3 regions of the Shewanella sp. GD03713 genome follow, and region 3 is predicted to be linked to each of the others. Evidence: predicted binding sites of a transcription regulator. Region 3 holds the regulator's gene; each other region holds the start of a gene.
The links. Region 3 encodes ArgR, which controls arginine synthesis, uptake and breakdown. Its sites were predicted from a motif close to ANTGAATANNTATTCANT; they were not measured.
Positions count from the first base shown of each region.

Region 1: a site for ArgR is predicted at 2,219-2,236, ahead of argA (amino-acid N-acetyltransferase). Genes of this name have one in related genera too.
Region 2: a site for ArgR is predicted at 3,698-3,715, ahead of argC (N-acetyl-gamma-glutamyl-phosphate reductase). Genes of this name have one in related genera too.

Region 1 is NZ_JAOCIW010000001.1:4,394,306-4,399,229, reverse strand. It holds gene coaBC (bifunctional phosphopantothenoylcysteine decarboxylase/phosphopantothenate--cysteine ligase CoaBC) at 1-654, opposite strand, end outside; gene radC (DNA repair protein RadC) at 776-1,453, shown strand; gene rpmB (50S ribosomal protein L28) at 1,576-1,812, shown strand; gene rpmG (50S ribosomal protein L33) at 1,819-1,992, shown strand; gene argA (amino-acid N-acetyltransferase) at 2,316-3,635, shown strand; gene N5E87_RS19215 (PH domain-containing protein) at 3,739-4,257, shown strand; gene rarD (EamA family transporter RarD) at 4,317-4,924, opposite strand, start outside.
Region 2 is NZ_JAOCIW010000001.1:4,537,793-4,542,716, forward strand. It holds gene N5E87_RS19870 (argininosuccinate synthase) at 1-693, opposite strand, end outside; gene N5E87_RS19875 (ornithine carbamoyltransferase) at 754-1,659, opposite strand; gene argB (acetylglutamate kinase) at 1,672-2,454, opposite strand; gene argC (N-acetyl-gamma-glutamyl-phosphate reductase) at 2,486-3,466, opposite strand; gene ppc (phosphoenolpyruvate carboxylase) at 4,132-4,924, shown strand, end outside.
Region 3 is NZ_JAOCIW010000001.1:4,063,429-4,068,352, forward strand. It holds gene folM (dihydromonapterin reductase) at 1-410, opposite strand, end outside; gene N5E87_RS17805 (DUF393 domain-containing protein) at 621-1,010, shown strand; gene mdh (malate dehydrogenase) at 1,355-2,290, opposite strand; gene argR (transcriptional regulator ArgR) at 2,581-3,051, shown strand; gene N5E87_RS17820 (NAD(P)-dependent oxidoreductase) at 3,275-3,907, opposite strand; gene N5E87_RS17825 (LysR family transcriptional regulator) at 4,011-4,913, shown strand.

The DNA.
Region 1 (4,924 bases), 330 kb from region 3:
ATAACGCACCGGATCGATAGCTTCGCGGGTAGGCCCTGCGGTAATAAGCACCGACTGGCCTGCTAACGGCTGAGTTTCCTGTTCAGCATAGACATCTTTTGTTGCAAAAAAGCGACTGGCTAATTCTGCGATTTCTAACGGTTCGAGCATACGGCCAGGGCCTACTTCGCCGCAGGCTTGGCTGCCGCTGGCGGGGCCCCACAGGGTATAACCTCGGCCTTGTAAACTCGTTAAATTGGCTTGAGTGGCCGCATTGCGATACATCTGTTGATTCATTGCGGGGCACAGGGCTATCGGCGCTTCGGTCGCAAGGCAAGTGGTGGTGATAAGCTCATCCGCCATGCCCGCATTGATTCGGGCCAGCAAATTTGCCGTTGCAGGGGCGATAATCACTAAATCCGCCCAGCGCGCGAGCTCGATATGACCCATTGCCGCTTCGGCAGCCGGATCGAGTAAACTTGATGCCACGGGATGGCCTGATAAGGCTTGCAGAGTGAGAGGGGTAATAAATTCCATGGCGCTCTGGCTCATCACCACGCGCACATCAAAGCCGCGTTCTTTTAAGCGGCGCACTAAATCTGCACTTTTGTAGGCCGCTATGCCGCCGCCAATACCCAGTAGGACGTTTTTCGTTATCAGGCTCACAGACATCATCCGAGATTGAAATAATGTCGCCAACCATACCACAAAGCGACTAATTGGCGTGACTGTCCCAGTTCAAAAAATCTCGTCCATACTTGTCTAAAGTGAAAATTCGCGCTGACAGGGAGGTCGTATGGCGATTAAGGATTGGCCCGAGGGTGAAGGCCCGCGGGATAAATTATTAGTAAAAGGCGCCGCCCATCTCTCGGATGCAGAATTACTGGCCGTTTTACTGCGAAATGGGCTGAGCGGTTTGAATGCGGTCGACCTTGCACGCTCACTCATTCATGAATTTGGTGGATTAAGAAGCTTACTTTGCGCACCAAAGCATCAGGTGTGTCGACTTCCGGGCGTGGGACCTGTAAAATACGCCCAGCTTCAAGCCGCGGCTGAATTAGCGAGGCGTGTGGCACAAGAAAACCTGCAGAGAGGTCAGGTTTTGACAAATCCCGATTTAACTCGGGATTATTTAATGAGACAATTAGCTGACCGCTCCTATGAAGTGTTCGCAATTTTGCTGCTGGATAGCCAGCATAGAGTGATTCAATTCGTCGAATTATTCCGCGGAACAATAGATTCAGCTTCGGTGTATCCACGTGAAGTGGTGAGCCTAGTGCTGGAGAAAAAGGCTGCTGCCGTCATAGTGTGTCACAATCATCCGTCTGGTATTGCCGAGCCCAGTCAGGCTGACAGACGAATAACTGAGCGATTAAAAAATGCGTTAGCAACCATAGACGTATCCTTACTGGACCATATGGTTGTTGGTGATCGAGAGATAGTTTCCTTCGCGGAACGAGGCTGGATTAATTAATCTAACGCTTGATCTTACCTCTATGATCGTGTATAAAATGCGCCCTCTTTGTGCCTCGGGCGACGGCCATACGAGGTACATTAATGCTCGAGCGTTAAAATTGTTTTTTGGAGAAGACTGACATGTCAAGAGTATGCCAAGTTACTGGCAAGAAGCCGATGGTTGGTAACAACCGTTCGCACGCAAAAAACGCGACCCGTCGTCGTTTTTTACCTAACCTGCAAAACCACCGTTTCTGGTTAGAAGAAGAAAAACGTTTCGTACAGTTACGTGTATCTACTAAAGGTATCCGTCTGATCGATAAGAAAGGTATTGAAGTTGTTGTTGCTGAACTTCGTGCCCGTGGCGAGAAGGTGTAATAGATCATGGCTAAAGCTAAAGGTAATCGTGAGAAGATCAAATTAGTTTCTACAGCTAAAACTGGTCACTTCTACACAACTGAAAAAAACAAGCGTAACATGCCAGAAAAAATGGAAATCAAAAAATTTGATCCAGTTATTCGTCAGCACGTTATCTACAAAGAAGCAAAAATCAAGTAATCCTTGTTTAGTGTTTCGAGAAAAGCCCCTTATCTAAGGGGCTTTTTTTTGGTCTTTTTTTGGCTTCAAGTCATCAAGTTGAGATAAATCTGTCCCATACTTGGCCAGTGCAGCTAAATCACATCGAGTTAAAAAAATGTGATCATTTATCAAAAATGCAATTTTTTGAAAATATAAGCACTTTATTGTATTAAAACTGCATTTTAATGAGAATAAATTCTTTATTGGTGAATTAAAATGCAATACTATACGCGTGTTTTAGTCATTCACTCCTGGTGTGTCATGTTGGCATTGCCAGCTCAAATATGAGGTGTAAACAACGCGTGCGTACCACTGAACTGGTTGATGGATTTCGTCATTCTGCCCCTTACGTCAATGCCCATAGAGGGAAAACCTTTGTGGTGATGTTGGGTGGCGAGGCTTTAGCACAAAATCAATTTCGCGGCATTTTAAATGACGTGGCCCTGTTGCACAGTTTAGGCATTAAAGTGGTGTTGGTGTATGGCGCGAGGCCGCAAATCGATGCGGCATTGGCAGCCAATGGGATTGAACCCGCCTACCACGAAGGTGTACGTATCACCGATGAAGACTCGCTTAAAGTGATCAAACAGGTCGCGGGCGCATTGCAGTTTGATATCACGGCACGTTTATCGATGAGTCTCAGTAATACGCCGATGCAAGGCGCGCAAATCAACTTAGTCAGCGGTAACTTTGTGATCGCCCAGCCTCTGGGGGTCGATAATGGCGTTGATTTTTGTTTAAGCGGCAAAGTGCGCCGTATCGATACTCAAGGGCTTAAGCGTCAGCTCGATAACCACTGTATCGTGTTGATGGGGCCGATTGCCGCATCCGTCACTGGCGAAAGTTTTAACCTCACCGCCGAAGAGATTGCCACTCAAGTCGCGATCAAGCTGAAGGCCGATAAGATGATTGGCTTTAGTTCGCAAAACGGCATCCTCGATCGCAATGGCGATGTGATTGCCGAATTAATGCCAAATGACGCGCAAAACATTCTTAATAAGCTCGCTGAGCAAGGTTCAGCCTGTGTGGGCACCATGGCCTTCCTCAAGGCGAGTATTGATGCGTGCCGCAATGGTGTACCACGTTGTCATTTGGTCAGTTACCTCGATGACGGCGCCTTGCTGCAGGAGTTGTTCTCCCGTGAAGGCATAGGTACGCAAATCGTGACAGAAAGCGCTGAGCGTCTGCGCCGCGCGTCGATTAGCGATATTGGTGGCGTACTAAACTTAATTCGTCCCTTGGAAGAGCAAGGCATTTTGGTGCGCCGCAGTCGTGAGCAGCTTGAGATTGAGATCGAGCAGTTTATGTTGATTGAGCGTGATGGCTTAGTCATTGGCTGTGCGGCCCTGTATCCCTTTGAAGAGGATAACGCCGGGGAGTTTGCCTGTTTGGTGGTGCACCCAGATTATCGCGATGCGGATAGGGGCAGTTTGCTGCTGAAAAACATCATAGGTCAGGCGCGTAGCCGCGGTTATTCCCGTTTGTTTGCCTTGACGACCCGCAGCATTCACTGGTTCTTAGAGCATGGCTTTGTGATTGAAGATGTGGAAGCCTTACCGCAAAAGAAAAAGCAGCTGTATAACTACCAGCGCCGCTCTAAAATTCTCGCCCTCGATCTGTAAGCTTTGCACGCTTGATAAGATGCCAGCCTAGCGCTGGCATTTTTGTTGACATAATATGTCTTTGTTGGCAGATTAAGCTTTTCTTCCTTAAGGACTGCCCACCATGGTGACTCAGTTTTTCTCCCTCGCGCCTCTGACTCAAATCTCCATTTTAAGCTTTATTATCTTGTTGTTAGGCTTAGCTGGCGTACTGTGGATGTTGTGGGTTAAACCTATGCCGAAAGTGGCTAAATCGGCGAGCTTAGGTATTTTGTTAGTGATGATTGGCGGATTTTCTTGGGTGTTTTATCAATCCCATAATGCTGAAATCGCGCTAACCGACACAGAGCTAAAACTTGATATTCCCTTCTATAAAGTGCAGTTAGCACGCTCCGAGCTGCTGGTCGAGCAGGCGCGCATTATCGACTTGAAGCTGGAGGCGGATTTAGCGCCCAGCTTTAAGACCAATGGTATAGGTATGCCAGGGTTTCAACTCGGCTGGTTTAATCTAAAAGGGAAGGGTAAGGCATTTGTGGCTGTGACGGATAAATCCGAGCTAGTGCTAGTGCCAACGACGCGAGGCTACAATCTGCTTTTGTCTGTGCCCGAGGGCGAAAGGTTGATCACCCAGCTACAAAAATAGCAGGCTAAGTACACGCTCACTTAACCACTATTTTTGCAACTGTCGGCTGCGGCGTGATGTTATCGCGCCGTTTTGCGTTTATAGGCCATATCGAAGGTGAACACCAACAGGGCGCTCCAGATAAAACCAAAGGTGATGCTCTTCTCGGCATCGAAGGGTTCATTGAATAAGGTTACCGCGAGGATAAACATAATACTCGGGCCGATATATTGGAAAAAGCCGAGCATAGACAATGGGATGCGTACCGCTGCACCGGCAAAACACAATAGTGGAATTGTGGTAACAATCCCCGCCGCCATCAATAACAAATTAAGATGCCAATCGTTGGTGAGCATATTCGCCGTGGCGCTATCTAAAGTCGCGACCAGATAAACCAATGCGACCGGTAGCAGGATAGCGGTTTCGACTAGCAGACCCGATTTTGCATCCACGTTGACCTTTTTACGCAGCAGCGCATACACCCCGAAGGTGCCCGCCAAGGCGAGGGAAACAATGGGGATTGAACCGAATGAAATCAACTGAATAAGCACGCCAGCGCTCGCCAGCGCGACGGCAAACCATTGCAACTTGCGTAATCTTTCACCTAAAAACAGCATGCCGAGCAGCACATTCAGTAGGGGGTTAATAAAGTAACCCAAGCTGGCATCGAGCATATGATCGTTATTCA
Region 2 (4,924 bases), 470 kb from region 3:
TTCGAGTGACACATATTCTGCTTGGTTTGGGGCATCTTCTGGATCGGCAGTCAGCGTCCACACACCTTTGCTTGGCTCGTTCCATGGATCTTCCAACTCGCCACCTTCGTGGGAAATGTGGAATGCGTTAGCATCACGGCTGTAGATCTTAGTCGCAGAAGCCGACGTCTTGATATTACGCTCAGCTAAGTAAGCCAGCAGATCTTCACGGCTCTGCATGGTCCATTCACGCCATGGTGCAATCACTTTTAAATCAGGTGCTAATGCCGCAAAGCAACCTTCAAAACGCACTTGGTCGTTACCCTTACCGGTACAACCGTGGCACAGGGCATCGGCCCCCACTTTACGAGCCACTTCAACCTGCGCCTTAGCGATGATTGGACGCGCCATTGAAGTACCTAACAAGTAAGTACCTTCATAGATTGCACCCGTTGCCATGGTTGGGTAGATGTAATCTTTAACGAATTCTTCTTTCAGATCGACGATATGACATTCCGATGCGCCAGAAGCTAATGCCTTTTCAGTCAGACCCACTAATTCTTCTTCACCCTGACCTACATCAGCGCAAAAGGCGATGATTTCACAGTTGTCGTAGGTTTCTTTTAACCAAGGAATAATGGCCGAAGTATCTAGACCACCCGAATAGGCTAAAACGACTTTTTTCACGCCAGTGTTTTTGTTCTCGATAGACATCTTAAATTCCTATAACTCGTTTCTCACCTTGGAGAAAGTAGGCTGCTAAACAGGGTTAAATTAACTAAATAGGGTTACCAGTACTGCGTTTTGGGCGTGCATCCGATTCTCTGCTTGTTGCAGGATCAAGGAACCTTCGCCATCCATCACTTCATCGGTCACTTCAACACCGCGGTGAGCGGGTAAGCAGTGCATAAAGAAGTGAGCACCCGCTTTCGCCATCAAGCCCTTATTGACCTGATAAGGTGCAAACTTATCCTTAATTTCCGCTAACGGTGTTGGATCACCCATGGAAATCCAAGTATCAGTATAGATAGCATCGTGACCTTCGATAGCACCAATATCTGAAGTCAGTACAACCTTGCCGCCATATCGGCTGGCAAGTTCTTGTACTTCGGCCACGACGTAGCCATCAGGAAAGTGACCCGCAGGGCAGATCACTGTCATGGTGGCACCGAGAATGGCCGCGCAATACATCAATGAATTCGTCACGTTATTACCGTCACCTACGTACGCTAACTTAACATCACTGATATTTTCAAAATGCTCGGCCAAAGTTAAGAAATCGGCCAGCGCTTGGCAGGGATGATATAAATCCGAAAGCGCATTTATCACAGGCACAGTGCCAAACTCGGCCAATTGTTCGATGGTCTTGTGGGAGAAAGTTCTCGCCACAATAGCATCGGCCCAACAGGACAGGTTAGAAGCAAAGTCAGCGACCGATTCCCGCTTACCTAAGGCACCATTTTGTTGGTCTAGGTATAAACAGTGGCCGCCGAGCTTGTTAATACCGATATCGAAGCTAACACGAGTACGCAGGGATGGCTTTTCAAATAACATCACCACACTCTTACCGTCCAGCGCATGACGATACTCAGCGGGATTCGCTTTAATCGTCTTGGCTAAGGTAATCAGATCCAGCAACTGTTGCTGGGTTAACTCTTTTATCGATAGTAAATGCTTCATAACCTACTCCGCTTATGGTTGGATTTGTGTGCCCACGGCCTCACCTTTTGCTAATGCGACTAATTGGCTTGCATCACGCCATGAGGCAACTTGAACCGCCTGCCCCATCCACTGCGCCACTTCGAGCGCAGCTTCTACTTTTACTTTCATTCCCTTTTCGATCACGCCTTGCTTCACCAACTCGGCAATCTGCTTACCATTCAGTGAAGGGATTAATTGACCTTTACCATCGAGCACGCCAGACACATCCGATAACAGCACCAACTTGCCACCGACCAACTTAGCTAATACCGTCGCCGCTTGGTCAGCGTTCACGTTCAGCATTTGGCCATCGTCCATCATCGCAATCGAGCTACAAATCGGCATCCAACCTTGGGACAGAATAAACTTGAGGTAAGTGGCGTCCTTAGGAGAAACCTCGCCTACTAACCCTAAACGCTCATCTTTGATCTTGGCCGATACTGTGTTGCCATCAGCTAAGCTCATGCCCACACTCACAATCCCAGCCTTTGTCGCTGCGCCTTGGAGGATCTTGTTTGATGTTCCGGCCAGTGCACCAGCAATAATCGGCATTTGCTCCGGCGGGGTCACCCGCAGGCCTTCTAACTTGACGGTTTCCATTCCGTTTGCGGCTAATTGCTCATCGACCAAACAGCCGCCGCCATGCACCATCAGCACTTGCTGACCATTGGCGATCATTGCTGCGGCGGTATCCATTAAACGCGCCATCCCCATTTCACACTGCAGCAGGGCGCCGCCGACTTTAAGAACTAATACTGAGTTGTTGGTAGACATCTTGACGACTCTCTTAAATAAGGATGAACGGTTAAAGGTTAAAGTGAATCTTTATGCATTGCAGGGCTTGGCTCGCCGCGCCTTTCATCAAATTGTCGATCGCACTGGCAACCACTAAGTAGCCACTGTTCTCATCAAACTTCCAACCTAAGTGGCAATTCGGAGTCAGCACCACATCATCCACTTTCGGGAACTGGTTCTGTTTCACTGTCACCAGCGGAGCTTGGTCATACACACTGTATGCCGCAGCCACATCGGCAGTGGTAGTGCCTGGTTTTAGCTGTACCGTGATGGTCGCTAAAATGCCGCGCTTGAAGTTGCCTAGGTGCGGCGTGAAGATCACCTCTTGCCCCAGTTGAGTGGCAATCTCGGGTTGATGTCTGTGGCCTAATACGCCGTAGGGTGTGAGGCTCACTTCGCAAAAACTGGTATGCAGCTGTGCCTTACGACCCGCGCCCGTCACACCGCTGACCGCATTGATCACTGGATAGGCTGAGGTCAGTAAATTCTTTAATGGTTTCAATGCTGTTAATGATGCTGTTGGGTAACAACCTGGCACAGCAATCATCTTAGTCGCGGCGACTTCTTTGGCATTCCACTCGGCTAGACCATAGACTGCCTTGGCCAACACTTCGGGATATTCATGCTCAAAACCGTACCACTTGGGGTACTGCGCCACATCGCTGAAACGATAGGCACCGCTTAAGTCAAACACGGCTAAACCTTGGTTATAGAACCAAGCCGTTAAATGCAAACTCACCGAATGCTCGGTCGCTAACACCACGGCATCCGCCTCGGCAACGATCTTCGCCTTCGCTTCTTCAGTCAGTGGTGACAGAGCTAAGTCAATGTGGCTGTAGACAGGGTACAAATCTGCTAAAGCTCTACCTTTATCTAAACTATTTTCAGAGACATACAGACCTTGAATCGATAATTCAGACTCCGCATGGACTAAAGCTGTTAGTTGTGCGCCTGTGTAACCACTGGCACCGATAATGGCGATGTTTTTCATATGTATTTTTATAAACCGAATCAAAGAGACTTAAAGAATAGATGAATAGCGTACACGCACCAGCGTATATCTATGATGACAAGACTATCGTCGTAGGAAATCGTAATGGGTCGTTATTTTATTCACTGACGGCTTAACGCTATACATCATGATATTTACTCTACAGGTCACAAGGGGTGACTCATCTCAACTGCTGGCTAGACTACCACAAAGATCTATTTATGCAATATATGTGAATATATATTTTTATTAAATTTTGTCTTTTATCTGCGTTCAAGCACGCTTAGCAAATAACACAATACTTCACTAACTGCTTAATAACTCAGTTATCTATGGATGAAAGACTGAAAAATCAGTCCTTTTTATTAACACCGAATACACATCCCCGCAAAGCCGCAAATGATGCAGTTCATATTCACTTCCACTAAACATAATAAAATATTGCGTTAGCTCGCATTTATATTGAATATTCTTCAACAATTATCGCGATTAGTTGCATATCAGATAAGCCAGTCGTATAAGTTATAAGTTCTGCTGTTGACCATTGCCCTCAGTGGTGGGTATTGTGCTAGCGGGCTATATACCCAAGCGACCTGAAGACTCTCATCACCTACAGGTTGTTTGGGTATATTGCGGATTTTTATATTTTTCAATTCGGAGTAACTATGGCAGGTAATGTGGCAGACAATGTGACCGACATGTATGCGTCGTTAAGATCGAACGTGAGTATGTTAGGGCAAATCTTGGGCGATACGATGCGCACCCACCTCGGCGATTCTTTCCTCGAGAAGGTTGAGCAAATTCGTAAACTCGCAAAAGATTCCCGCCGTGGCGACGAAGCGGCACGTGAGCAAATGCTAGAACTGCTCACGGCGCTCCCCGATGAAGAGTTAGTGCCTTTTGCCAAAGCCTTCAACCAATTCCTCAACTTAGCAAACTTATCCGAACAATTTCATACTATTAGCCGTAACTGCGATGAGCTGGTTTGCGTACCGGATCCGGTCGAACAGTTGCTTGGCCGCATGCTTAATGGCCGTATCGATCAAACCAAGATGTTGGATTGCTTAAAAACGCTGGATATCGACTTAGTCCTCACCGCGCATCCAACGGAAATCTCTCGCCGCACACTGATCCAAAAATATGCAGCGATTGTGGATTGCCTCGCCGAGCAAGAAAACAATCAACTGTCGGACAGAGAGCGCCGCCAAATTAATCTGCGTCTGCGCCAGTTAATCGCCCAAATCTGGCACACCAATGAAATTCGACGTGAACGCCCAACACCTGTGGACGAAGCCCGCTGGGGATTATCCACCATTGAAGAATCCCTCTGGCATGCCGTCCCCGACTTTTTAAGGCAGCTCAACGATCAAGTACAAGATCGCACAGGCCAACAATTGCCTATCGATATCGCACCGGTGCGCTTCTCAAGCTGGATGGGTGGCGATCGCGACGGCAACC
Region 3 (4,924 bases):
GTGAAATGGATAATATCGCTGGCGCCAATCTCGCCCTCGGCTCCCGCTCGCAGCTGCGGGGCTAAGGCCAAGTTCATTTGATAGGGCACGCTCACATGCACCTGCATCATGCGCTGCATGACTTCATGGGCGGCAAGGCTTGGGCTGTTGTCTGGCAGCCAGTCAGAGGCATTATGGATAATGGCGCGGATTTTGGGGTATTGGCTCAATTGCTCAATCAGGGTTTGCAGCTGCGCATTATCGTAAAAATCGCATTGGATTAAGGTCGCGCCCAAAGACTGCAACTCATCGATGCTGGGATAATGGCTGCGATAGGTGCCAATCACCTTGTGCCCTTGGGCGAGCAAGTGTTTCGCGAGGGCGTAGCCAATGCGTTTACCCACGCCAGTGATAATAATGGGAGCTGTCATATTCATCCTGTTATTTGCCGAGTACGGGCTTGTGCGTTCAATGCAGGGCAAATCTAGTTAGCTAAATTATCAATAAAGCAGTGTAATACGCAGAATGTTACTGTCTTTATTGTCTTGCGCCTAATTATTAAGGTATGAAAGGCTGCGCGATTTAGATCTAAAATGATGGCGCCTGCGTATACTCGAGGCGAGTTTAATCGAGGAAGCCCTATGGAACTGCGAATTTTTTACGACGGCAATTGCCCTTTATGTTGCGCCGAAATGCGTCAGCTTAAAGCGCGCGATCCCGATGATCGCATCGAACTTGTGGATCTTAATGCTGACAATTTCAGCTCTCGATTCAGCTATATCGATAAAGACTACGCCAATACCATTCTCCATGGCGAAACCGCCTCTGGCGACGTGCTGCTAGGGCTAGATGTCACCTGCAAAGCATGGGCACTAACTGGCACTCGCCCTTGGGTACAAGTGCTACGCTTACCGCTTATCAAACCTATCGCGGATTGGTGCTACCTGAGATTCGCCAAGCACAGATACCGCATCTCTTACTTACTGACGGGCAAGGCGCGCTGCGACAATCAATGCCAACTGCCTAAGTAGTTATACCAATCGTATTAAATATCTGTTCATTCAGCGGGAGTTCAACGCGCTTTAGACAAGGCGAAGGCTTGAAGGCATAGTGGTGCTCTGTCGAAAGCCTTAAACGCAGTATAAAGCGCGTTGAAACCCGCCCTTCGGGAGCCTCACAGGCATCCCACTCCGGTGTTGCATTGACTTAAAAGGGAATGACCATTTCTGCGTCAATGCGCCTTGGATTGAAATGCCTGTGAGGCTCTGAACTGATTAGATATTTAATGTGATTGGTATTAGCCTCAAGTAAAGACTCAAATTCTGCCCATAAAAAAACGGAGCCATTGGGCTCCGTTTTTGATAATCCAGATGGATTACTTAACGAAATCAACGCCTAGTTTGATATCGCCTTTCAGCGTATCTAACATAGAATCACGGGCGTTAGCTTCGAATGCGCTCACTTCACCGTAAGGCAGTACTTTTTCGATACCGTTTTTGCCTAACAGCACTGGTTGAGCGAAGAATTCTGCGTGCTCGCTGCCGCCGTCAACGTAAGCACATTCAACGATGTTAGCTTCGCCTTGTAGACCACGAACCAGAGACATACCGAAACGGCAAGCCGCTTGACCCATAGACAGAGTCGCGCTTCCGCCACCAGCTTTAGCTTCAACCACTTCTGTACCCGCGTTTTGGATACGCTTGGTCAGAGAAGCGACTTCTTCATCAGAGAAAGTCACGCCTTCCACTTGAGACAGTAATGGCAGAATAGTCACGCCGCTGTGGCCGCCGATGACGTTCACTTTAACGTCAGCAACGTTTAAGCCTTTTAACTCAGCGATGAAAGTTTCAGAACGGATAACGTCCAGAGTCGTCACACCGAACAGACGATTCTTGTCGTAAACACCCGCTTTCTTCAACACTTCTGCTGCGATAGCAACAGTGGTGTTTACTGGGTTAGTGATGATACCCACTAAGGCTTTAGGGCAAGTCACTGCCACTTTTTCGATCAGGTTACGAACGATACCTGCGTTGATGTTGAACAGATCTGAACGATCCATACCAGGCTTACGCGCAACACCAGCAGAAATTAGAACAACGTCAGCACCTTCCAGTGCAGGCGTTGGATCTTCACCAGCAAAACCTTTGATTTCAACCGCAGTAGGGATGTGGCTCAAGTCAACCGCAACACCCGGAGTAACCGGTGCGATATCGTATAGAGACAGTTTAGAACCCGCAGGTAATTGAGTTTTTAACAGTAGGGCGAGAGCCTGGCCGATACCACCAGCAGCACCAAGTACAGCAACTTTCATAGTTATCTCCGTTATTTCTCGGATATGTGTGACATGGATCTAATTTCCGTTGGCGTCACATTACTGGAATGTCACGTTAATTTCAATTATCCCTTAGTCGTGGAGACAAAGTTTTAGCGAAACTGAGCATTCCAATGTTGAATATTTACTCTAGTTCAATATCAATACCGACAACACGGCTATCCAGCCATCCGTTAATTGCATTTTTATTCAGTCATAATGGTTATTTGTTGACAGTTTGACCAAAACTATTCAAAATACGCCTGTTTTTTTGAATAAAGAATAAGACTATGCAAACGACCAAGAATCAGGATGACCTTGTTAGAATTTTTAAGGCGATTTTAAAAGAGGAGCGCTTTGGCTCCCAGAGTGAAATTGTCGCCGCTTTACAAGCAGAAGGCTTTAGCAATATTAACCAATCGAAAGTGTCTCGGATGCTCAGCAAGTTCGGTGCAGTACGCACCCGCAACGCTAAGCAGGAGATGGTTTATTGCTTACCCGCTGAACTAGGCGTGCCTACCGCAGGCAGCCCGTTAAAGAACTTAGTGCTCGATGTTGACCATAACCAAGCCATGATTGTCGTTCGCACCAGCCCTGGCGCCGCGCAATTAATTGCCCGTTTATTGGATTCCATCGGTAAGCCAGAAGGGATTTTGGGGACCATTGCCGGAGACGATACTATCTTTATTTGTCCATCCAGCATCCAAGATATCGCCGATACCTTGGAAACCATCAAATCTTTATTCAACTACGCAGAATAAAAAAACAGGTCAGCTTGCTGACCTGTTCTCTTTTATCTGTACGCTTTTCAGTCCAACATTGCCCTCATTTCAGGGCTAGTGTCCCGATTACGTTACAGCATAAGACCTATCTGTTGGCTTGAATGACGCTTGCTTGGAACAAAGACTCGTCACCCCGAGCTCACAAACCTTAGCTTATTGACCTTAACTCATCGACATTAGTCGTCGACCAGAGTCTATAGCCTTAGTAAGCCACACTGATCCTTTGATTAGGATGCGCCACGTTTTCCGCTTCATCGAGCATCGCTTTGGCGTAGTCGGCCACTGAAATCTTGCTCTGACCATTCGCATCGGTAAAGAAGCTATCTCCGCCTAAACGGTAAGGACCTTCGCTGGCGCCTGGGTAAATTTCTGCCGCTGGACTGACAAAAGTCCAGTTAACCATAGTATTGGCGGCGCGAAATGCCTTCAATGCCTCACCTTGAGCCAAGGCTTCATCCTTATAGGCAGGCGGGAAGTCTGGACTTGAAACCAAGGTCACTCCCGGTGCCACTTCTAAACTCCCCGCACCACCGACCCAAAGTAGACGTGGCACTTTTGCCTGTGGCAACACGGCTAATAGATTATTGACCGTTTTTGCCACTAAGCCGTGATTCTGCTCGGCGCGCGCACCCACTGCGGCAATCACTAAATCGACACCCGCAAATGTGTCGGCTTCCAATGGCTGAGTCAGGTCAACACTACGCACTTCTGCTGCTGTTTCGCCAAGCTTGCTTGGGTCACGCACTAAGGCAACCACTTCATGACCACGGCTCAGCGCCTCGTTAAAAATGGTTCCGCCAATCCAACCTGATGCACCTAATACTGCAATTTTCATTTGATAAGTCTCGCTACTGATTTAAATTGAGACCAGTTTACTTGCGACACTTCACGTGATAAATATCGATAAATGAGCATGATTATTTCAGATTGAGATACTAATGGATAAAATCGCCGCCATGCGCAGCTTTATCGAAGTGGCCAACTGTGGCAGCTTTACTAAGGCCGCAGAACACCTCGATCTCAGTCGCCTACAGGTTTCACGTCATATTCAAGAAATTGAGCAATGGCTGAGTTTACGTTTATTGCACCGCACGACCCGCAGCGTCAGCCTCACTCTGCAGGGGGAAGAAGCCCTGCAATATTGTCAGCGGGTGCTGAGCGAAGTCGCCGCAATGGAAAGCCGCGCCCATAGTCATAACACCGAATTAGTTGGCAGTATTCGCATCGCTACGCCCGTCGGGCTTGGGCAGCACAGTCTGTTTGATGTGGTCGATCGCTTTATAAAATTGCACCCTAAGGTCAATATTCAGCTGTTAATGTCGGACAGTTTTGCCCAGTTGGTGGATGAGCGGGTGGACGTGGCACTGCGCTATACCGAGCAGCCCGATGAGAATTTGATTGCCCGCAAACTGATGAGCATAGATGCCGTGCTGTGCGCCGCGCCCAGTTACTTGGCTCAAGCCGAGCCGCTAACCGTCCCTAACGATCTACTCAGCCATAATTGCCTTATTCATAGCTCGCAGCAACACTGGCAGCTACTCAAGGAGCAACAGAGTGAGCTGATTAAACCAATGGGGAATCTGATGGCGAATGAAATGGGAGTGCTGGTTAGCGCCGCATTGCGCGGGCATGGCATTGCCTACTTGCCCTGTGACTTAGCTAATCCCTATCTCGCCAGTGGCCAACTGCAAGAAGTGCTCCCCGAATACACGGCGCCAGGGCAAACCCTCTGGGCGGTGTACCTCTCCCGCAGTTATCAACAAGCGCTGGTGCGCGCCTTTATCGATTTTACCGCCCAGCAGTGGCAGCAGGATCTCAGCAAGTGGACGACGGCGAGTTAAGCCCACAAACA